2 linked regions of the Parabacteroides chongii genome follow. Each later gene encodes a partner of the first gene's protein in a complex. Links are inferred from orthologs where the notes say so. Each region holds a gene or a part of one and is shown on either strand. Other genes may lie near its edges.

What was found.
Region 2: the proteins of secY (region 1) and secA are in contact, whole or in part, in a crystal structure (PDB 3DIN), measured with the Thermotoga maritima proteins. The link is inferred for Parabacteroides chongii from one-to-one orthologs. Residues at the interface, in WP_004081795.1 of Thermotoga maritima: Glu108, Gly109, Glu110, Glu111, Ala236, Glu237, Arg238, Arg239, Ile240, Thr241, Ile242, Gln243, Tyr244, Ala245, Arg246, Arg247, Val248, Thr249, Gly250, Arg251, Arg252, Val253, Tyr254, Gly256, Ala257, Ser258, Thr259, Tyr260, Leu261, Pro262; in WP_004082002.1 of Thermotoga maritima: Glu261, Ala262, Arg263, Lys300, Ala301, Arg302, Thr303, Ile304, Ile305, Leu323, Tyr324, Asp325, Pro326, Val329, Ser330, Tyr333, Ile336, Lys340, Phe345, Val349, Glu363, Phe364, Tyr374, Ser375, Gly376, Gly377, Glu393, Ile395, Thr482, Ser483.

Annotation. Positions count from the first base shown.
Region 1 is NZ_CP120849.1:388,805-401,539, forward strand. The notes cover bases 1-2,912. They hold secY (preprotein translocase subunit SecY), read right to left. Parts: upstream 2,171-2,912; coding sequence 830-2,170; downstream 1-829. Other genes in these bases: infA (translation initiation factor IF-1), read right to left, coding at 1-29; map (type I methionyl aminopeptidase), read right to left, coding at 40-825; rplO (50S ribosomal protein L15), read right to left, coding at 2,174-2,620; rpmD (50S ribosomal protein L30), read right to left, coding at 2,650-2,826; rpsE (30S ribosomal protein S5), read right to left, coding at 2,843-2,912. Outside these bases: more of rpsE, read right to left, coding at 2,913-3,361; rplR (50S ribosomal protein L18), read right to left, coding at 3,367-3,711; rplF (50S ribosomal protein L6), read right to left, coding at 3,733-4,284; rpsH (30S ribosomal protein S8), read right to left, coding at 4,301-4,696; rpsN (30S ribosomal protein S14), read right to left, coding at 4,751-5,020; rplE (50S ribosomal protein L5), read right to left, coding at 5,024-5,581; rplX (50S ribosomal protein L24), read right to left, coding at 5,581-5,901; rplN (50S ribosomal protein L14), read right to left, coding at 5,920-6,285; rpsQ (30S ribosomal protein S17), read right to left, coding at 6,287-6,544; rpmC (50S ribosomal protein L29), read right to left, coding at 6,554-6,751; rplP (50S ribosomal protein L16), read right to left, coding at 6,757-7,191; rpsC (30S ribosomal protein S3), read right to left, coding at 7,211-7,948; rplV (50S ribosomal protein L22), read right to left, coding at 7,955-8,365; rpsS (30S ribosomal protein S19), read right to left, coding at 8,419-8,688; rplB (50S ribosomal protein L2), read right to left, coding at 8,709-9,533; and more genes. UniProt on the Escherichia coli protein: The central subunit of the protein translocation channel SecYEG. Consists of two halves formed by TMs 1-5 and 6-10.
Region 2 is NZ_CP120849.1:3,367,083-3,378,361, reverse strand. Bases 7,299-11,279 are described here. They hold secA (preprotein translocase subunit SecA), read left to right. Parts: upstream 7,299-7,692; coding sequence 7,693-11,079; downstream 11,080-11,279. Other genes in these bases: P3L47_RS12440 (glycerate kinase family protein), read left to right, coding at 11,166-11,279; P3L47_RS12450 (alkaline phosphatase family protein), read left to right, coding at 7,299-7,523. Outside these bases: P3L47_RS12485 (tetratricopeptide repeat protein), read right to left, coding at 1-165; BamG family beta-barrel-assembly machinery protein, read right to left, coding at 196-1,479; P3L47_RS12475 (type III pantothenate kinase), read right to left, coding at 1,466-2,194; P3L47_RS12470 (6-bladed beta-propeller), read right to left, coding at 2,296-3,450; P3L47_RS12465 (HU family DNA-binding protein), read left to right, coding at 3,818-4,408; P3L47_RS12460 (GlsB/YeaQ/YmgE family stress response membrane protein), read left to right, coding at 4,466-4,705; P3L47_RS12455 (lipoprotein N-acyltransferase Lnb domain-containing protein), read left to right, coding at 4,736-5,917; more of P3L47_RS12450, read left to right, coding at 5,934-7,298. UniProt on the Escherichia coli protein: Required for protein export, interacts with the SecYEG preprotein conducting channel.

The sequences.
Region 1 (12,735 bases):
TCTTGTTCAATAGCTGCTTGTTTAGCCATATAAATCAAATTAAATTGCGTTACTTCCTAGGACTTCTTCTAAAAATTCAAATGAAGACAAAATCTGAGGACCATCGGGTCTGATTGCAATACAATGTTCAAAATGAGCAGAGCACTTTCTGTCCTTTGTACGTACCGTCCAACCGTCCTTTTCAAAAACGATATTCTTACTTCCCATATTGATCATAGGTTCAATGCAAATACACATTCCACTACGCAACAACGGTCCGCAACCATATCTTCCATAATTAGGTACTTCAGGTTCTTCATGCATTTTGCGACCGATACCGTGCCCTACCAGTTCTCTTACTACAGAGTATCCTTTCGATTCACAATATGACTGTACCGCATGACTCACATCCCCTATTCGTTTTCCTTCCACAGCTTGTTGGATACCCAGGTAAAGAGATTCTTTCGTTGTTTTCAACAATTTCTTCACTGCCGGATCGACTTCTCCCACACAAAATGTATAGGCGGAATCACCAACAAAACCATTCAATATTGTTCCACAATCAACAGATATGACATCACCTTCCTTTAAAATAGCTTTTGAGGAAGGAATACCATGTACTACTTGCTCGTTTACAGAAGCACATATTGAATTTGGAAAACCACCATACCCTAAAAAGGCTGGAACTGCTCCATTATCCCTAATGAATTCTTCAGCAATTTTATCGAGTTGAAGAGTTGTTACTCCGGGAGCAATGTGCTTAGCAAGCTCTCCTAGTGTCCGGCCTACTAACTGGTTGGCCGAACGCATCAACTCGATTTCTTCATCTGTTTTTAAATAGATCATTCTATTAATAAGCGGCAACTGAGCCTGTACGACCCTTAATTCTTCCTGACTTTAACAAACCGTCATAATGACGCATCAACAAATGACTTTCGACTTGCTGTAACGTATCCAACACTACACCAACCAAAATCAACAAAGATGTTCCTCCAAAGAACTGAGAGAACTCCATACTCACACCAGCGATTCTTGCAAAAGCAGGCATAATAGCTACTAATGCCAGGAAGAATGCACCTGGAAGAGTAATGCGGTCCATGATTGTATCCAGATAGTCTTTGGTACTTTTTCCAGGTTTAACACCCGGAATAAATCCATTGTTTCTCTTCAAATCATCAGCCATCTGCGTCGGATTGATCGTGATAGCTGTATAGAAATAAGTAAAGAGGATAATCAATACCGCAAAAACGAAGTTATACCAAAAACCGGTATTATCCATAAATGCAGCCCAAAAACCACTTTGATCACCAGTACTAGAGAATCCTACAATAGAAATAGGAATAAACATAATTGCCTGAGCAAAGATGATAGGCATAACGTTCGCAGCATTTACCTTTAACGGGATATACTGACGTGCGCCACCATACTGTTTGTTTCCTATAATTCTCTTTGCGTACTGTACGGGCACTTTACGAGTTCCCTGAACCAGCAAAATAGCACCGGCAATAACAAGTAAAAGAAACAGCATCTCAAACAAGAACATAACCAGACCACCAGTTTTTTCACTTGTTCTTGAAATAAATTCCTGGAACAATGAATGGGGCAGACGGGCTATGATACCAATCAAAATGATAAATGAAATACCATTTCCAACACCTTTATCTGTAATTCTTTCACCTAGCCATAAGATAAACATACTTCCTGCAGCCAAAATAATAGTAGAAGAGACAGTAAACATGATACCCGGAGGTAATGCTGCACCAGCGGCTTTCAACTGAACACTCAGATTCACAAGATAAGTCGGTCCCTGGAATAACAGGATAGCTACTGTCAAATAGCGTGTCCACTGATTGATCTTTCTACGACCACTCTCGCCTTCTCTCTGTAGTTTCTGGAAAGAAGGAACTGCTATGGCTAACAACTGCATAACAATTGAAGCGGAAATATAAGGCATAATACCCAATGCAAAAATTGAAGCATTAGAGAATGCACCACCTGAAAACATATCCAACAGTGCAAGCAATCCGCCTCTTGTCTGCGCCTGTAAAGCGGTTAACGCTTGAGGATCAATACCAGGAAGTACTACATACGTTCCGAAGCGATATATAGCCACCAATAAAAGAGTGGTGAGGATCCGATTTCTCAGATCCTCAATCTTCCAGATATTTTTTATTGTTTCAACTGCTCTCATGACTTAGAGTTTAACAACAGTTCCACCTGCGGCCTGGATAGCTGCTTCTGCACTCTTAGAGAAAGCGTGAGCTTCAACATCTAATTTAACAGTCAGGCTACCATTACCAAGAATTTTAACCAATTGAGATGAAGAAATAAAACCAGCTTCGATCAATTCGTTAACACCAATTTTAGTTAAGTTCTGAGCTTCAGCCATTAACTGTAATGTAGCGATATTGATAGCTTTATATTCAACACGATTAATATTCTTGAAACCAAATTTAGGCAAACGTCTCTGAATTGGCATCTGACCACCTTCAAATCCGATCTTTCTTGAATAACCAGATCTAGACTTTGCTCCTTTATGACCTCTTGTTGAAGTTCCTCCTAATCCTGAACCCGGACCACGGCCGATTCTTTTTCTGGTCTTAGTAGATCCTTCAGCAGGTTTTAAATTTGATAAGTTCATATCTTATAATTTATTTTTTCAACCAATTATTACTTTTCTACTGAAACCAAATGTTTCACTTTCTCAACCATGCCCAAGATAGCCGGAGTAGCTTCATGTTCTACTACACGGTTCAACTTTGTCAGGCCCAGTGCATCCAGTGTTCTTTTTTGGTCTTTCGGGCACTTAATTCTACTCTTAACTTGTTTAATTTTAATAGTCGCCATAATTTTTCCTCCCTAATTAACCTCTAAACACTTTTTCAACAGCAATACCTCTATTCTGAGCAACAGTAAACGGACTTCTCAATTCACTCAAAGCAGCAATAGTAGCTTTTACTAAGTTGTGAGGGTTTGAAGAACCTTTAGACTTTGCCAAAACGTCAGTAATACCAACACTTTCCAATACAGCACGCATAGCACCACCGGCTTTTACACCAGTACCATGAGATGCCGGTCTGATCAGCACCTGTGCACCACCGAATTTAGCAAGTTGTTCGTGAGGAATAGTACCTTTGTGAACAGGAACCTTGATCAAATTCTTTTTAGCAGCTTCTACACCTTTAGCGATAGCTGTCGTTACTTCACCAGCTTTACCTAAGCCCCAACCGATGATACCGTCTTCGTTTCCTACTACTACGATAGCAGCAAAACTAAAAGTACGTCCACCTTTTGTAACTTTAGTTACGCGGTTGATTGCAACCAATCTGTCCTTCAACTCTAAGTCGTTGGTCGATTTAACTCTATTATTAACTCCTGCCATCTTCATTAAAATTTAAGGCCGCCGTTACGTGCAGCATCTGCTAATTCTTTAATTCTCCCATGATACAGGTAACCATTACGGTCGAAAACAACAGTCTGAATACCAGCTTCCTGAGCTGATTTAGCTATTAATTCGCCAACTTTTGCAGCAACTTCCTTTTTAGGAGCTTTTACATCCAGCTTCAAAGAAGAAGCAGCAGCCAAAGTCTTACCTGTAGTATCATCTATAACCTGTGCATAGATCTGCTTATTGCTTCTAAACACAGTAAGGCGCGGACGTTCAGAAGTACCTGATACTTTACCGCGAATGCCTTGTTTTATTTTTAATCTTCTTTCTTCCTTCGTTGTCATGATAATTTCAGTTTACGTAGATTACTTACCTGCTGATTTACCAGACTTTCTGCGAATTTCTTCACCCACGAACTTGATACCCTTACCTTTATACGGTTCCGGCATTCTGAATGAACGAATCTTAGCACAAATCTGACCTAATAATTGTTTATCAGCTGATTCAAGGATAATAAGAGGATTCTTATTTCTCTCAGTCTTCGTTTCAACCTTCACTTCCTTAGGTAACTGCATGTAGATGTTGTGAGTATAACCTAAAGAAAGATCCAACAGCTGTCCTGTGTTAGTCACACGATAACCAACACCGACCAGTTCCAGTTCTTTCTTGTATCCTTCAGATACACCGATCACCATATTGTTGATCAAAGAACGATACAAACCATGTAATGCACGATGGTTCTTGTCGTCAGTCGGTCTTGTTAAATGCATAACTCCATCTTCCAGAGTTACATTAATATCAGGATTAACAGCCTGAGTCATTTCGCCCTTAGGACCTTTTACAGTCACTACGCTATCCTTAATCGTAACCGTTACACCGGCTGGCACATGAATTGGTAATTTTCCTATTCTTGACATTCTTCTTTCCTCCTAATTAATAAACATAACATAATACTTCGCCACCGATTTTAAGATCGCGGGCTTCTTTGTCTGTCATCACACCCTTAGAAGTAGAAAGAACGGCAATACCTAAACCATTCAATACTCTCGGCATTTCTTTGTAACCAGTGTACTTACGCAAACCTGGAGAAGAAACTCTCTCAAGTTTCTTGATTGCATTCACTTTGTTTACCAAGTCGTACTTCAAGGCAATCTTAATTGTACCCTGAGGACCTTCTTCTACAAACTTAAAATTAAGAATGTAGCCCTTTTCGAAAAGGATCTTCGTGATCTCTTTCTTTAAATTTGACGCCGGCACTTCAACAACTCTGTGCTTCGCTTTGATTGCGTTACGCAATCTTGTCAAATAATCTGCAATAGGATCTGTCATATATAAATGAATTAAATTGATCCGGCCACCCGGACAATATTTAAATAAAAAAACTTACCAACTTGCTTTCTTTACACCCGGGATTAAACCATTGGATGCCATTTCACGGAATTGAATACGTGAAATGCCGAACTGGCGTACATACCCTTTCGGACGTCCTGTGATCTTGCAACGGTTGTGCAAACGTACAGGAGAAGCATTTTTAGGTAAAGCCTGCAAAGCTTCATAGTCGCCGGCAGCTTTCAATTCTGCTCTTTTAGCAGCATATTTAGCTACAAGCTTTGCTCTCTTAACCTCGCGGGCTTTCATTGATTCCTTAGCCATAACTTAGTCTTTTTTTGCATTTTTAAAAGGCAACCCAAATTCTCTCAACAGAGCATACCCTTCTTCATCTGTTTTCGCAGAGGTCACAAAGGTAATATTCATTCCTAATATTTTAGTAATATTATCGATATTAATTTCAGGAAAAATAATCTGTTCCTGAATACCCATGGTATAATTACCTCTACCATCTAATTTACTTTCAATACCTTTGAAGTCACGAATACGCGGAAGAGCGATACGAACTAATCTTTCCAAAAATTCGTACATTTGCTCGCGGCGCAGTGTTACCATCACACCGATCGGCATTTTTTTACGTAACTTAAAGTTTGAGATATCCTTTTTAGATACTGTCGCAACAGCTTTCTGACCTGTAATTGTAGACAATTCGCTGATAGCGATATCAATGATCTTCTTGTCAGCAGCAGCCATACCTAATCCCTGATTGATAACAATCTTTTTCAGTACAGGAACCTGCATTACTGATTTATATCCGAACTCTTTCGTCAAAGCAGGAACAATTCTGTCCTGATATTCTTTTTTAAGACTGGCAGTATTGCTCATTACTTAATTTCCTCCCCTGATTTTTTAGAATAACGAACTAAAGCACCTTCTGCATTTTCCTTACGGCCGATACGCGTCGGTTTTCCAAATTTAGGGTCAACCACGTTCAGGTTTGAAAGATGGATAGGAGCTTCTTTCTTTTCAATTCCTCCTTGCGGATTCTTTGCATTAGGCTTGGTATGCTTTGATACCATATTAACGCCTTCAACAATAGCACGGTTCTCGTCTACGAGCACCTGTAAAACACGACCTGTTTTACCTTTGTCTTCGCCGGCATTAACAAAAACTATATCGCCTTTTTTGATATGTAATTTACTCATTACCTTAAATTTTACGAATTAAAGTACTTCAGGTGCAAGTGAAACAATTTTCATATTTGTTGCACGAAGTTCTCTGGCAACCGGACCGAAGATACGGCTTCCACGAATATCACCACCGGCATTCAACAATACGCAAGCGTTATCATCGAAACGGATGTATGAACCATCCTGGCGACGGATTTCTTTTTTAGTGCGAACAATGATAGCTTTAGAAACAGCACCCTTCTTCACGTCACTTGACGGGATTACACTCTTAATTGCAACTACAATTACATCCCCAACAGTGGCATAGCGTTTTCTTGTTCCGCCTAAAACACGGATACATAATGCTTCTTTTGCGCCACTGTTATCTGCTACTACTAGTCTTGATTCTTGTTGTATCATGTTACTTAGCTCTTTCGATTATTTGAACTAATCTCCATCTCTTTGTTTTGCTCAAAGGACGAGTTTCCATAATTTTTACGGTATCACCTATATTACACTCGTTCTTTTCGTCATGAGCATGATATTTCTTCGTTTTATTAACGAACTTACCATAAATGGGGTGTTTTTCCTTCCATTTAATAGCAACAGTGATGCTTTTTTCCATCTTGTTGCTAGTAACCACGCCCGCTCTTTCTTTTCTTAAATTTCTAGTTTCCATCAGGCTCAATTATTTGTTGTTAAGTTCTCTCTGGCGCAATTCTGTTTTCATGCGCGCAATCATCCTGCGTTGTTGTTTAATCTGAGCAGGGTTGTCTGTCGGAGAGATAGTGTGGTTAATAACCTTCTGATCGTAGGCAGCAACCTCAGCATCTACTCTTTCAAGCAATTCTTTTGTGCTTAATTCTCTAATTTCTGCAATCTTCATAACAATTACGCATTTTGATTAGCCATATCATAATCACGTCTCACAACAAACTTCGTTGTCACCGGAAGCTTTTGAGCAGCTAAGCGCAAAGCTTCTTTGGCAATATCAAAGGGAACACCTTCGATTTCGAAAATAAGACGACCTGGAGTAACAGGCGCAACAAATCCTTCTGGATTACCTTTACCTTTACCCATACGTACTTCGGCCGGTTTCTTTGTAATAGGTTTATCCGGGAAAATCCGAACCCAAACCTGACCTTGACGTTGCATATAACGAGTTACCGCGATACGGGCAGCTTCAATCTGGCGACCGGTAATCCATTTATTCTCTAACGCTTTTATACCAAACGAACCGAATGCCAGCTGGTTGCCACGTTGAGCTTCACCCTTCATGCGGCCTTTCTGCTGTCTTCTGAACTTGGTTTTCTTTGGTTGTAACATCTCTTCTTAATTCTAACGTTTAACGATTAGCTTTCTTTCTCTTGAAGTTTTTATCTCCTCTGTTGCCACCGGCATTGTCATTTCTGCGGCCTGAATCTTTAGAGGCAGTGAATGAAGGAGCAAGATCTCTCTTACCATAAACTTCACCACGGCAGATCCACACCTTGATACCCAGCAAGCCAACTTTCGTCAACGCTTCAGCCAAAGCGTAATCGATATCTGCTCTCAGAGTGTGTAACGGAGTTCTTCCTTCTTTGTACATTTCAGAACGGGCCATTTCAGCACCATTCAAACGACCAGATACTTGCACTTTAATACCTTCGGCACCCATTCTCATGGTAGAGGCGATAGCCATCTTGATAGCACGACGGTAAGCAATTTTTCCTTCAAGCTGACGAGCAATATTGTTTGCAACAATGACTGCGTCTAATTCGGGTCTTTTTACCTCAAAGATGTTGATCTGAACTTCTTTGTCGGTAATCTTTTTCAACTCTTCTTTCAATTTATCAACTTCCTGACCACCTTTACCGATGATAATGCCCGGACGTGATGTGCAAACTGTTATTGTGATCAACTTAAGCGTACGTTCAATAACGATACGAGATACACTAGCTTTAGCAAGACGAGCATTCAGATATTTACGAATTTTGCTATCTTCCAGCAAAGTATCTCCGTAATTCTTGCCGCCATACCAATTGGAATCCCAACCACGGATGATTCCTAAACGATTACTAACCGGATTAACTTTTTGTCCCATCTACAATTAATTTTGACTATCGTTTTTACTAAGTGTATCCACAAACAAGGTTACATGGTTCGAACGTTTACGAATTCTGTATCCTCTACCCTGGGGAGCCGGACGCATTCTCTTCAATGTAGTAGCGCAGTCTACGCTGATTGAAGAAACAAACAACTCACCAGTTTCTGCTTTACGTTCATTTTTCTGCTCCCAATTGGCAATTGCTGAACGAAGCAATTTTTCTACTCTTGCTGCAGCTTCCTTGTTAGAAAACTTCAAAACACCAAGTGCACGGAATACTTCCATACCGCGGATCATGTCTACAACGAGACGCATCTTACGCGGAGAAGTAGGTACATTACGCAATTTTGCGAAGTACATGGTCTTTTGGGCTTCTTTTCTTGCTTCAGCTGATATTCTTTTTCTAGCACCCATTTTTATTGATTCTTTTTATTTTCAGATTCCTGAATTCCTGTTACTACCGATAATTATTTCTTCTTGTTACCGGCGTGACCACGGAACGTACGAGTTGGTGAAAATTCTCCCAACTTGTGACCTACCATATTCTCGGTTACAAAAACAGGAATAAATTTATTTCCATTGTGAACTGCAATAGTATGGCCTACGAAATCAGGCGAGATCATTGAAGCTCTTGCCCATGTCTTAACTACGGCTTTCTTTCCTGACTCATTCATAGTCAAGACTTTCTTTTCCAGCTTTACGTTAATATACGGGCCTTTTTTTAGTGAACGACTCATAGTTTACTTAATTAATCAGATTATTTCTTTCTTCTTTCAATAATATACTTTGAAGAATGCTTCTTCGGTGCTCTTGTCTTCAAGCCCTTAGCATACAAGCCTGTACGAGATCTTGGATGACCTCCGGAAGCACGACCTTCACCACCACCCATTGGGTGATCAACCGGGTTCATTACAACACCACGGTTGTGAGGACGACGACCTAACCATCTAGAGCGACCGGCTTTACCTGATTTTTCAAGACCATGGTCTGAGTTACCTACACTACCAATTGTAGCCTTACATGCAGCAAGAATCTTTCTGGTTTCGCCAGAAGGCATCTTAATAATTGCATAAGCACCTTCTTTAGAAGTCAACTGAGCAAATGCACCTGCAGAACGTACCATTTTAGCACCCTGTCCAGGACGAAGCTCAATATTGTGAATAATAGTACCAACGGGAATATTTGCCATAGGCAAAGTATTACCTACCTCAGGAGCGGCATCGCTACCTGAAACCACTGTCTGGCCAACTTCCAAGCCGTTCGGAGCGATGATATAGCTCTTTGCTCCGTCAGCATAATACAATAAAGCGATACGAGAAGTACGGTTTGGATCGTACTCGATAGACTTTACTGTTGCAGGAATGCCATCTTTATTTCTCTTGAAATCGATAATTCTGTACTTTTGTTTGTGACCGCCACCAAGATAACGCATAGTCATCTTACCTGTGTTGTTACGACCACCAGTACTGCTCTTACCTACCACAAGAGACTTCTCTGGTGTACTTGCAGTGATTTTATCAAATGCACCAATAACTTTGTGTCTCTGCCCCGGTGTTGTGGGCTTTAATTTACGTATTCCCATTTCTTTTTTTAGATATTACTAAAGAAATCTATTGTTTCTCCTTCTTTCAACGTTACGATTGCCTTCTTAAAAGCTGATTGTTTACCATTGATAATACCTGATTTTGTATAACGGCTTTTCTGCTTGCCAGAGTAGTTGATGGTGTTAACATCAACTACGGTTACATTATACATATCCTGTACAGCTTTTTTGATCTCCAACTTGTTGGCATCAGGAGAAACACGAAAACCATAGCGATTAGCCATTTTTTCTGTAATCGCTGTTTGCTTCTCTGTTACTATAGGTTTAATGATAATTCCCATTTCTTTACTCCTTATGCATTAAAAAGTTTTTCTATAACAGCAACAGAGCTTTCAGTCAAAACCAAATTAGCTGCATCAAGCACTTTGTATGTGTTTAATTCAGAAGCTGTTATAACATTTGTCTTTTCTAAATTACGAGCCGACAAATATACAAAATTATTTTTCTCCGGTAAAACCATAAGTAACTTTTTATCAGCCACTTTCAGGTTTTTAGCAATTGTTACAAATTCTTTAGTCTTCGGAGCTTCCAGAGCGAAATCTTCTACAACTACAATTGCATTATTTTTAGCTTTATAAGCCAAAGCAGACTTACGAGCCAGACCTTTTACCTTCTTATTCAATTTGAACTCATAATCTCTCGGTTTCGGACCGAAAACGCGAGCACCACCAACCAATACAGGAGAGTTGATATCACCACGACGGGCTCCACCACCACCTTTCTGACGGATCAGTTTGCGTGTACTACCAGAGATCTCACTTCTTTCTTTCGATTTGTGAGTACCCTGACGCTGGTTAGCCAAATACTGTTTTACATCCAGGTAGATGGCATGATCATTGGGTTCAATGCCGAAGATAGCATCGTTCAAAGTTACCTTTCTTCCGGTATCTTCACCTTTAATATTAAATACGCTCAGTTCCATTACTTTTCAATTAATACGATTGAACCTTTTGCTCCTGGAACAGATCCTTTAACCAATAAAAGATTGTGTTCCGGCATTACCTTGATCACTTCCAGGTTCTGAACTGTTACACGTTCATTACCCATCTGTCCGGCCATACGCATGCCCTTGAATACCTTTGCAGGGTAAGAACAAGCACCAATACCACCGGGAGCACGCAAACGGTTATGCTGACCGTGAGTAGTCTGACCTACACCACCGAAACCATGACGTTTTACTACACCCTGGAAACCTTTACCTTTTGATGTACCAACTACATCAACGAAACCTGCATTTTCCAGATAATCCACAGTGATCACGTCACCCAGATTGTATGCAGTTTCAAAATTCTTGAACTCGGCCAAGTATCTCTTGGGAGTTACACCGGCTTTTTTGAAGTGACCCATTTCAGGCTGTGTAGTATGTTTCTCTTTTTTGTCTTCGAAACCTAACTGTACAGCTTCATAGCCATCTTTTTCCAAAGTCTTAATCTGTGTAACAACACAAGGACCCACTTCGATAACAGTGCATGGAAGATTCTTTCCCTCGGCACTGAAAACGGATGTCATTCCGATTTTTTTTCCTAATAATCCTGGCATTTCACTTAATTTTTAAATAACTCACACTTTAATTTCTACTTCAACACCGCTGGGTAATTCCAGCTTCATCAATGCGTCAACTGTTTTTGCAGTTGAGCTATAGATATCTATCAATCTTTTATAAGATGACAGTTCGAACTGCTCACGTGATTTCTTATTAACGAAAGTAGAGCGGTTCACAGTAAAGATACGCTTGTGTGTAGGCAGAGGAATCGGTCCGCTAACAACAGCACCTGTAGCCTTTACCGTCTTCACGATCTTCTCGGCAGACTTGTCTACCAGAGAATAATCGTAAGACTTTAATTTAATTCTGATCTTTTGGCTCATATTGTTATATATGTTTCTAAATTATTTGATCAAATCAGCACGACCCTGTACTTCTGTCAGTACCTGCTTAGCGATAGAAGAAGATACCTGAGCATAGTGAGAGAACTGCATTGAAGATGTTGCACGACCTGAAGTGATAGTACGCAAAGCAGTTACATAACCGAATGTTTCTGCCAAAGGCACTTTCGCTTTAACAACACGTGCACCGGTACGGCTTGTTTCCATGCCTTCTACTTGACCGCGACGTTTGTTCAAGTCACCGATAACATCACCCATGCTCTCTTCCGGAGTAACAACCTCCATCTGCATGATCGGTTCCATCAAAGCAGGACCTGCCTTTTCAGAAGCGTTCTTGAATGCCTGAATAGCACAGATTTCGAATGACAACTGGTCAGAGTCAACCGGGTGGAATGAACCATCGATCAAAGTCACTTTCAGCTTATCCAACGGATAACCGGCAAGGATACCGTTCTTCATAGCCTTTTCGAAACCTTTCTGAACAGAAGGGATAAATTCTTTAGGAACGTTACCACCCTTTACTTCGTCAATGAACTGCAGAGTACCTTCGAAATTTTCGTCAGCCGGTTCAACGCGAACGATGATATCAGCAAACTTACCACGACCACCAGACTGTTTCTTATAAACTTCACGAAGTTCAACAGGCTTAGTGATAGCTTCTTTATAAGTAACCTGAGGTTTACCCTGATTACATTCAACCTTAAACTCACGACGCAAACGGTCAACGATGATATCGAGGTGAAGCTCACCCATACCGCTAATAACAGTCTGACCTGTTTCTTCGTTAGTCTGTACACGGAATGTAGGATCTTCTTCAGCCAGCTTAGCCAATCCCATACCCAGTTTATCCAGGTCTTTCTGAGTTTTAGGCTCTACTGCGATACCGATAACCGGATCCGGGAAGTCCATAGATTCCAATGTGATCGGATGATTTTCGTCACACAAAGTATCACCAGTACGGATATCTTTGAAACCTACACCTGCACCAATATCACCACAACCGATAGTTTCCATCGGGTTCTGTTTGTTTGAGTGCATCTGGAACAGACGAGAAATACGTTCTTTCTTACCTGAACGAGTATTGTAAACGTAAGAACCTGCATTCAATGAACCTGCATACACACGGAAGAAGCACAAACGTCCTACATAAGGGTCTGTTGCAATCTTAAATGCCAAAGCAGTCAACGGTTCTTCAAACAACGGCTTACGGATAATTACTTTTTCGGGATCATTAGGATCAGTACCTTCGATAGCAGGAGTATCTTCAGGAGAAGGCAGGAATGCACACACAGCGTCA
Region 2 (11,279 bases), 3.0 Mb from region 1 along the record:
GTTCCCGGCCTTTGCATAAGGAACGAACAAGCTGATATTGGTTACACAACGGATACTGTCTTCACCTGATCCAAACTGTGTTCCATTATCTACTCCTTTCTGTGCATACGCGCCGAATGCTCCCATGGAACATGCAGCTGCAATTAACAATACCTTTATTTTCATATCTGTTTTAATTTAAGTTAGCAATTTAAATTAATCAACTTTTTTCTTCCAGAACCACATTTCATTGAATGTATAATTAACAGTAAAACGGAAATACTGTTCATCAATCATGTTTTTTCCACTAGGATTAATCTTCGTGTATTCAAAAGATATATTTACTAACGAACGGTTATCAATCAACGGCAATCCCATACCAACACTCACACCATATTCATTATATCCATTACCTTTATAGGCCGCATCATCCGTATTATTTATCATCAGATAAGAATTACTGTAATGAGCACCGGCACGGTATCTTATGCGACTAAAAAAGTTACGATTCTGATAGTTCGGAATAATTTCTCCACCGGCAGCTACCCGCACACGATTTTTGAAACTACTCTTTTCATCCGCATAAAAGGCTTTATCCCATGTTTCGTACAGTACGTCCGCCGCTAATGTCAGTTTATCTCTCTTCACATACGATGCACCGAAACCGATTGAATTCGGTATATCAAATGCCATATTTTTCGTTGTATCCGACGCAACCACTTCAGCTGAACCGGAAGAGGTAGACTTATACGTTGTATTAATATACGTCGAATTCAGACGATTTTTAGGAGAAAATACCAATCCCAATGTAATCTCTTCTCTTTTGCTGATCGGGTGAGTATACTGGACACCGAAATCAAGCTTTATATCCCGCACTTCCAGATTCTGATTCCGGATCGTATTGTATTCCGTACTGCTACCGACAATAGAAGTCTGCTCGTGCTTGATGTTGCCAAAAAGATATCCGACATTTGCTCCAACTGAAAGACGCTTCTTCCATATATCTATAGACAAACCAGCATACAAATCGTTTAATCCGCCGGAACCATTAAATGTTTCTACGTAATTGAATCCGCCTTCAGTCGTTCTCGGAGCGCCAAAGCTATATCCGACATAAGAATAAGGTAAAATCCCCACACTCATGGCAATACGTTTATGGATAGGGAACTGCAACGCAATGTATTCCACATTTCCATTAACATTATGTTGCTTATTAACTCCGTCGTCGAACCAGGATAATTGCCCTGAAACGCCAAAGTCAAAAAGGAATGTCAACGAATCCATGCAGCTATAAGATGCAGGGTTCATCGGGTTGATCTGTTTCGGCGATCTCAATCCGAAACCGATGCCACCCATTGCGCGTCCTGCTCCAAATGAGCGATCAGCCAATTCACCGTAACCGAAGCGGGTATATGGCGAGTTAGTGTTATTTTGTGCCGCTAGCGACAACTGTGTCAATATAAGAATGCTTGCTATTAGTAGCTTATTAATCTTCAACATTATACTCTAAGATTCTGTTTAATCCTGTCAACACTAAATTAATGTCTGCAAAGATGGAGTTTTTTAGCCGTCTTTCAAAATAAAACGAATGACCACCTGTTAAAAAAACCAAAAGATTAGGATATTTTATCCGTAGCTTCTCGATATATCCATCCATCTCGTAGACTATTCCATTTACTACTCCTGCTTGAATAGCACTCTCAGTATTTGTTCCCAACAAAGGGATCTCCTCCTGTTCCGTCACCAAAGGTAGTTTTTTGGTATAAGAATTCAAAGCTTTGAAACGTGTAGTCATCCCCGGAGATATATTTCCTCCCAGATAAGTACCCGAAGCTTCGATCAGTTCATAAGTGATTGCTGTGCCAGCGTCGATGACCAGCAGGTCTTTTCCCGGTTCCAGGTAATTAGCCCCGACTGCCGCAGCGAGCCGGTCTTTTCCCAAAGTTTCAGGCGTTTCATATTGAACCGAAATAGGCAACCGGATCGTTTCATCCAAAAAGATGAACCGCTGAAGTTTTCCCCGCAGGTAATCATTCAGCTCTTCATTCCGGCCTATCACAGTCGACAATATTCCATGTTCAAAATCGTATTTCCCAAAGAGAGACTCCAATTCATCAACATCGAATTTCTTGTATACAAAAGAGGCTTCCATATGCTTCTCGCTGTATACCGCAACTTTTGAAGAGGTGTTTCCTTGTTCTATAATTAAATTCACGTGACTGAAATTTTCCGCAAAGAAAAGCAAAATTGGTGAAATAACAGGCATAACTAAGGTACAACCTGCAAAATAATCAGCAAAAAAACTTTCAGATACTCCTATTTCTTTTGCTTTACCAACATAATCACCGGATTGTCTTCTTCATCCAACTTCGAGACAATTTCTTTCAATTTGCCATCTTTCAGTTGGCCTTTCTTGTAAATCTCAACAAGCCGGGATGCATTTAAACTAGTGGCGTTTTCGATTTCGCGATTAATCGACTTAGCAGTCATAGCGACAGTCCTTTTTTCAGCATAGTCGTCATTGCATACGGCTACTTGAAACATTGCTTTTTCTTCCCTGTCGTACACCAGTTCATCCGTATAGAATCCGTTTCCCTTTTCAAAGTTAAATACATTTTTAAGGGTTTGCATAAAATGATAGCGGTCGGTAGAAATACCCATATAAAGAAAAACTTCAGGCTGCATGGTATGTGCAGAAGGGGTTCTTACAATGAAGGGGATTAATGTACCATCCGGTGCATAGTGATACAATGTATCGGCAGATGTATCCACCAGTGTCCAAGCGTCGTGGCTCAGACGTATTGGATAAGAATAGCTTGCTATAAATTTATCTCCATCAACCACAATCGGCGTGTTAATCGTTTTGAAAGGAATAAAAATTTCCCGGGTAACACTTCCATCTTGTTTGGATATAATAATATGGTATGATTTGCTTCTATCCTTTCCCTTACTATGATAATCAGACATATCATAGCAAATTAAATTATTTTTGTCATAATCGAAAACAGATGAAACCTCCCGACCTAGATTCAAACACCGCTTGAATCCTCCGTAAAGATCATACACTAAAATTTTATTTCCCTGTGACTTTACGAATATTTCCCCATTACTTTCATCAAGAATAACGTCATTCATCCTTGTATATTCTTCCGCTCCTTGCCCCTGCCGGTTTATCTTCCTTACTCCTTTACCGGTTTTTCGGTCAAAAAGGAAAATATCCCCATCATTATTTCTATTTGTCGCCAATAAGTATTCTTTTCCTACATCTCGTACCAAACCTTGCGTAAGAAACTGGTCAGTGGTTTCCAGCGCAATATATTCCACATCCATAAAATCCTGAAGAACCAGTTCTTTTTTAGGATAGCTTGTTGTGACATCAACAGTGATGAGATCATCTGCCTGTTGTTTATTTTTTTCACATCCTGCTACTACTAACAGGATAAAAACTAAAATTAAATTTTGATTCTTCATATAAGTAGGAATGTTTTCTTTTAAACGTCCGAAAGTTACATAATATTACGAATATATCGTAAATAAAAGGATAAAAATATTTAACCATATAACATTTCATACTTGAACAACAAGAATACCGCCAACCATTCAATATAAATAAAAAACATCCTTATCAGAGAACAATTCCTTCTCATCCATTGTATATTTGTATCTGAAACTGTTTGCCTTTCGATAGCTATGGTAAAGCCTTTCGATAGCTGTGGAAAGATCTTACGATAGCTATCAAAAAGCCTTACCATAGCTATCGAAAGGCAAATGGTTTGAAAGATCACCGGAATAACATGCTGATGCCCCGACAAAGTCATCAGCAACTAATATTAAAAACATGGCTATAAGATTCACAGAACACAAAACACCGCGTCCGAAAGGCAACGAAGAAAAGCTGATACATGCCCGCACGACAGCCAGCCAGACCCGGCAGATGGATGATATTTGTAAAGTTATCTGTCAACGTTCCTCCATTTCGTCGGCCGATGTAAAAGCCGTTTTGGATTCATTTGTATGGTATATCGAATTCTCCCTGAGATACGGGGATCACGTGGAGCTGGAAGAGTTAGGTTATTTCTCACCGGCGCTTCGCACCCGTAAACAATCGGATGGAAAGTTTATGGTAACAGTAGACGGCGTAAACTTCCGGTGTTCTGAAAAACTGAAACAAAAGTTACGCACTGCAAAACTTGAAAAAGAGTCACAACCACAAACCTATCCACTGCAAAAACGGGAAGAACGGATGCGGGAATATTTCAAAGAACATGAAACCATCACAACACCCACCTATGCAAAACTGAACGCTTGCTCCCACTACCGGGCGAAAGCCGACTTGGAATCGTATCTGGAAAAAAAGATACTGATCCGTATCGGTGGCAGTACACATGTTTCTTACTTGTTAAATGAAAACACATTTCGTCAGAAATAATTTAAACATAAGTTCCCGATCCCTTGTTTATTAATAACAACACTAAATTAGGTTATTATGGGAATTATAGGTTCGATTATTATTGGTATCCTTGCCGGCTTTCTGGCTGGGAAAATATTAAAGGGAAGTGGATTCGGGTTGATTGTAAACCTGATAGTAGGTATCATCGGCGGTGTATTGGGCGGATGGCTATTCGGACTGCTGGGATTGAGCGTGAACGGAGTCATCGGAAGCCTGGTCATGTCGACCGTCGGTGCCATCGTTTTATTATGGATCGTTTCTCTATTTAAAAAATAGCTTTACCTTTGTGCGATAAAAATTTATCGTATGAAAAAGAACTTGCTTCTGCTTTTTCTGCTCCTTTGCCTGATCCCGGCAAAGGCGCAATACAGATTAAGCGACGAAGCGCAGATCAGCATATTGACGGCAGCTCCATCCGATGATGAAGTGTACACCTTGTACGGACATACGGCCATACGGGTGAAAGATTCTTTATATAAGCTCGATACTGTATTCAACTATGGCATTTTCGACTTTTCGAAACCGAACTTCATCTATCGTTTTACGAAAGGGGAAACGGATTATAAACTGGCTGCGTACAATTTCTCACATTATATAATAGAATATCAGATGCGGGGAAGCGAAGTGACCGAGCAGGTACTAAACCTCACCCCGGAAGAGATCAATAAGATATGGAATGCACTGATCGTCAATGCACAGCCGGAGAACGCCGTTTACCGGTACAATTTCTTTTTCGACAATTGTGCCACCCGACCGGTCGCTATCGTTGAAGAACAGGTAAACGGGAAAGTTAAATATAACAATCCGCCCGAACCGCAGACATTCCGCGATCTTATCAATTATTGTACGCGAAATAACTCATGGCTGACATTCGGATGCGACCTGGCATTGGGAAGTCCGACCGACCGGATCGCCACCCCACATGAAATGATGTTCCTGCCGGTTTACTTGAAAGATGAATTCGAAAAAGCAACCATTGTCAATCCGGACGGAAGCGAACGGAAGCTGATAAAACAGACAAACAGACTTTCGGAAGAGCTGATCAACGATACTAACACGACGAAAGAGTGGTTCACCCCTATGTTATGCAGCATGATTATTTTCCTGCTGGTACTGTCGATCACATTTGTCGAATGGCAGAGAAAAACCTATTTCCGCTTGGTGGACTGCATCCTCTTTTTCCTTGCAGGAGTGGCCGGTACGGTATTATTTTTCCTCTGTTTCATATCGACTCATCCCTGCGTCCGGCCGAACTGGTCGATCGTGTGGTTACAACCTTTCGACCTGATAGCTGTTATTTTGTTTGCAGTAAAAAAGTTCAGAAAGGCTGCATATTATTATCATTTTATTAACTTTGCGGCGCTTACGCTGCTGTTGGCGGGTTGGTATTTCATCCCACAACACTTAAATATAGCCTTTATCCCGCTTGTAGCCACGCTTTGGCTACGTTCCGGATACGGTATATACAGATGGCGGGCACATATTTGAACAGATGGAGAATCGAATGAGAAAAATAATAACGTCGCTTATCGCGATCCTGGTAGTCACAAACCTGGAGGCACAACAACGTACCCCCAAACTTGTAGTTTGTATTACCGTCGATCAGTTAAGGGGCGATTATATCGAATATTTCTACAATACATTCGGTGAACGTGGTTTCAAACGGTTGATGAACGAGGGTTTGGTATATAACAATATCAAATTTGAATTCACAGATGTCAACCAAGCAAGTGCTTTTGCGACCTTGTTTACCGGAAGTAATCCTTGTTTCCACGGAGTGACCGGAGATAAGTTTTACGATTTCGACAACGAAAAAGAAGTTTCCGTCCTATACGATAAAGACTATCTGGGAAATTATACGCGTGAAAACTATTCTCCCAAAAAGATGTTCAGCTCCACGATCGGAGATGAACTGAAAATCGCATCCAAAGGAAGAAGTGATGTCTATGCGATCGCTCCCGATGCTGAAAGTGCGATCCTTTCCGCAGGACATGCAGCCAACGGTGCATTCTGGATGGACGACATGAATGGGAAATGGGCAACAACCACCTATTATAAAGGTATCCCCTGGTATGTAGACCGCTATAACAATGGGGTCGAATCATTGTCCGCCCGCCTGGATCAGATGGTATGGACACCGTCCCTCCCACTGGATAAGTATAATGCATTTCCTTATGTGCTGGATGAAATTCCGTTCAAATATACCTTTAACGAAAAGACAACGGATTGTTTTCCGAAGCTGAAAACAACACCTTTCATTAATAAGGAGATCAACCGACTGGCATTGCAGTTCCTGGAATACGGGGCATTCGGTACACGAAGTTGTCCGGACATGCTGGCGATTACTTATTATGCGGGTAATTACAAGGGTATCATGAGCAAGGATTATACCCGTGAAATTCAGGATACCTATTACCAGCTGGATAAGGATATCGAGCAGTTGCTGGATGCCATCGACAAGAAAGTCGGTCTCGCCAACACATTGGTCGTATTTACCGGTTCCGGCTATTATACCAGTGAAGAGGAATATGCGGACGGATTACTGATTAATGGCGGTGAATTTCACCCGAAACGTTGCGTAGCATTGCTCAACATGTACCTGATGGCCATCTACGGTCAACAGAGCAGTTGGGTTAAAGGATTTTATAACAACCAGATATATCTGAACCGCAAGGCCATTGAAGATGCCAAACTCAGTTTGTCGGAGATTCAGAACAGATCCGCCGAGTTCCTGATGGAATTTAGCGGAGTTCAGCATGTAACAACCGATGATGCCCTGAGAACCGGTGCATGGAATGAAGGAACCGTCAAATTCCGTCAGGGAACCCATCACTTGAAACGTGGTGACCTGATCATCGAATTACAACCGGGCTGGATCATCAACAACGACAATCCAAAAGAAAAAGTTAAAATAATTCGTAACAACGCAGTCATTACTCCGCTTGTATTTATTGGTAACGGTATCAAGCCGGAACATATTTACCGCGAAGTAAAAGCCACAGAGGTAGCCCCTACGGTAACCCATGTGCTGAGGATACGGCCACCTAATGCATCCCAAAGTTTGCCTCTTTGGGAGTTGACGACCAAAAAATAAGACCCGGCCGGTCACAGGTATTGTTGTTAACCTCCCTCATAAAATAAACAAAGATTGACAGGTTTTTATTTTGGCACGAAGTTTGATAGAAGTATATCATTCCGGTGATCAATTAAATCCGATCGTCAACAAATAATCACTTTACGAAATAAATAAATTAATATATATCATGGGATTTAATGAAATTATGACGAAGCTGTTCGGCAACAAGTCGCAGCGAGACCTGAAAGAGATTACTCCATACGTGGATAAGATCAAGGCCGTATATCCGTCAATCCAAAAGCTCTCGAATGATGAACTGAGAGCAAAAACAGATGAAATCAAACAACGTATTCAGGATTATGTAGCTGCTGAACGGGCGCAGGTAGAAGAGCTTCGTAAAGGCATCGACGATAAAGAGCTGGAAGAACGTGAAGCCATCTGGGCAGAAGTAGATAAAATTGAAAAGGCGATCACCGACAAAATGGAGGTGGTCCTGGAAGAGTCTCTTCCGGAAGCATTCTCTATTATGAAAGAGACAGCCCGCCGCTTCACTGAAAACGAAGAAGTTGTAGTGACAGCTAATGACTTCGACCGTAATCTGGCAACCAAATATGATTTCGTTCGTATCGAAGACGATAAAGCCATCTTCCTGAATCACTGGAAAGCCGGTGGTAATGAAATTACCTGGGATATGGTACATTACGACGTTCAGTTGTTCGGTGGTGTCGTTCTGCATAAAGGTAAGATCGCCGAAATGGCAACCGGTGAAGGTAAAACTTTGGTCGCTACCCTGCCGGTATTCCTGAACGCCCTGACACGTAACGGTGTACATGTTGTTACCGTGAACGACTACCTGTCAAAACGTGACTCGGAATGGATGGGACCGCTTTATATGTTCCACGGACTTTCCGTAGACTGTATCGACAAACACCAGCCGAACTCGGATGCCCGCCGCGCTGCTTATAACGCCGACATCACATTCGGTACAAACAACGAATTTGGTTTCGACTACCTGCGTGACAATATGGCGATCAGCCCGAGCGACCTGGTACAGCGCAAACACAATTATGCCATCGTCGATGAGGTCGACTCCGTATTGATCGATGATGCCCGTACGCCGTTGATCATCTCCGGTCCGATCCCCCGTGGTGAAGAACAGTTGTTCGAACAGTTCCGTCCGAACGTGGAAGTGGTGGTTAACGCACAGAAAGACCTGTGCTCTAAATTGCTGATCGAAGCCAAGAAAAAGATGGCCAGCAGCGATCCGAAAGAAGTAGAAGAAGGTTCAATCCAATTATATCGTTCATTCAAAGGATATCCGCGTAACAAAGCGCTGATCAAATTCCTGAGTGAGCAGGGAGTAAAAGCTCAGATGTTGAAGACAGAAGAGTACTTCATGTCTGAAAACATGCGTCACATGCACGAAGCAACCGATGAACTGTACTTCGTGATCGACGAAAAGAACAACAGCGTAGAGCTGTCGGATAAAGGTATCGACCTGTTGACCGGCCGTTCTGACGACCCTACATTCTTCGTTCTGCCGGATATCACTTCCGAGCTGTCACAGCTGGAAAACTTCAAGGGCTCAGAAGAAGAAAAGCAGGCAAAGAAAGACGAGATCCTTGCCAACTACTCTGTAAAAAGCGAACGCGTACATACTATCAACCAGTTGCTGAAAGCCTACACATTGTTTGAAAAAGACGATGAATACGTAGTGATGGACAACAAGGTGATGATCGTAGACGAACAGACCGGACGTATCATGGACGGTCGCCGTTACTCAGACGGTCTGCACCAAGCTATCGAAGCCAAGGAAGGTGTAAAGGTGGAAGCTGCCACACAGACATTCGCAACTATCACTCTCCAAAACTATTTCCGTATGTATCACAAGCTGTCGGGTATGACCGGTACAGCCGAAACGGAAGCAGGCGAGTTTTGGGACATCTATAAACTGGATGTAGTGGTGATCCCGACAAACCGTCCGATCGCCCGTAACGATATGAACGACCGTATCTACAAGACCAAGCGTGAAAAATACGCTGCTGTTATCGAAGAAATCAGCGCTTTGGTCGAAGCCGGACGTCCGGTACTGGTCGGTACGACTTCAGTCGAAATCTCCGAATTATTGAGCCGTATGCTTACCCTGCGTAAGATCAAACATAACGTATTGAATGCGAAGTTACACCAAAAAGAAGCTGAGATCGTAGCATTGGCAGGTCAAAGCGGAACAGTGACTATCGCCACCAACATGGCCGGTCGTGGTACCGACATCAAGCTATCGGCTGAAGTTAAAGCTGCAGGCGGTTTGGCTATCATCGGTACGGAACGCCACGAGAGCCGTCGTGTAGACCGCCAGTTACGTGGTCGTGCAGGACGTCAGGGTGACCCGGGTTCTTCTGTATTCTATGTATCACTGGAAGATAACCTGATGCGTCTGTTCGCCTCCGACAAGATTGCCGGACTGATGGACAAACTGGGCTTCAAGGAAGGTGAAGTATTGGAACACAATATGCTGAGCAAATCAGTAGAACGTGCACAGAAGAAAGTGGAAGAAAACAACTTCGGTATCCGTAAACGTTTGCTGGAATATGACGACGTGATGAACTCACAACGTAACGTGATCTACACCCGTCGCCGTCACGCCTTGATGGGAGAACGTATCGGTTTGGATGTATTGAACACAATCTACGATACATCTATCGCTATTGCCGATCAACACTCTGACGGATTCGATTATGAAGGCTTCAAACTGGAACTGTTCAAGACGTTCGCTATGGAAAGTCCGTTCACAGAAGAGGAATTCAAGAACATGAAAGCAGCTCAACTGGGCGACAGACTGTTTGAGGAAGCATTGCAGTTGTTCAAACGCCGTATGGAACGCATGACTCAGGTAGCCAACCCGGTTATCAAACAGGTTTACGAACACCAGGGGGCTATGTACGAAAATATCATGATCCCTATCACGGACGGTAAACGTATGTATAACGTTTCATGTAATCTGAAAGAAGCATACGAAACAGAATGTAAAGCGATCACGAAAGCATTCCAAAAATCCATCGTACTGCATACGATCGACGAAGCATGGAAAGAACACCTGCGCGAAATGGACGAACTGCGTCATTCCGTTCAGAATGCAAGTTACGAAAACAAAGATCCATTGTTGATCTACAAGCTGGAATCATACAATCTGTTCAAATCGATGGTCGACACCATGAACCGTAAGACTGCTGCCGTATTGATGCGCGGACAGATTCCGGTACGCGAAGAACCGACCGAAGAAGAAAAGCAGGCTATGGCAGAACGCCAGGCAGCAGCACAGCAGGCTGCTCAACAAGCTGCCGCTGCAGAACGCCGTCGTATCGAAGTAAGACAGGCTGGTCCGGAAGAACGCCAGGACATGAGCCGTTACCGTACGGAGAAAACCGATATCAGCGGAAACAATGATCCGGAAGAACGTGCTCCGCAGCAACCGCGCCAGGAACCGATTCGCGCCGAAAAACGCGTAGGCCGTAACGATCTTTGTCCTTGCGGAAGCGGCAAGAAATACAAGAACTGTCACGGACAAGGTTTATAAAACCTGACAAGGTAACAGATAGAAAGGGTAGCTTACTGGTTAAGCTGCCCTTTTTTGTATCTTTACCCCATCCAAACAGATAGAAAATGAAAATAGTTATCGCCGTCGATTCTTTTAAAGGATGCCTCTCCTCCTCTTCCATCGCAAAGGCAGTGGAAGAAGGGATATTCAATACGTTGCCCGAATGTGAAGTGATCAAA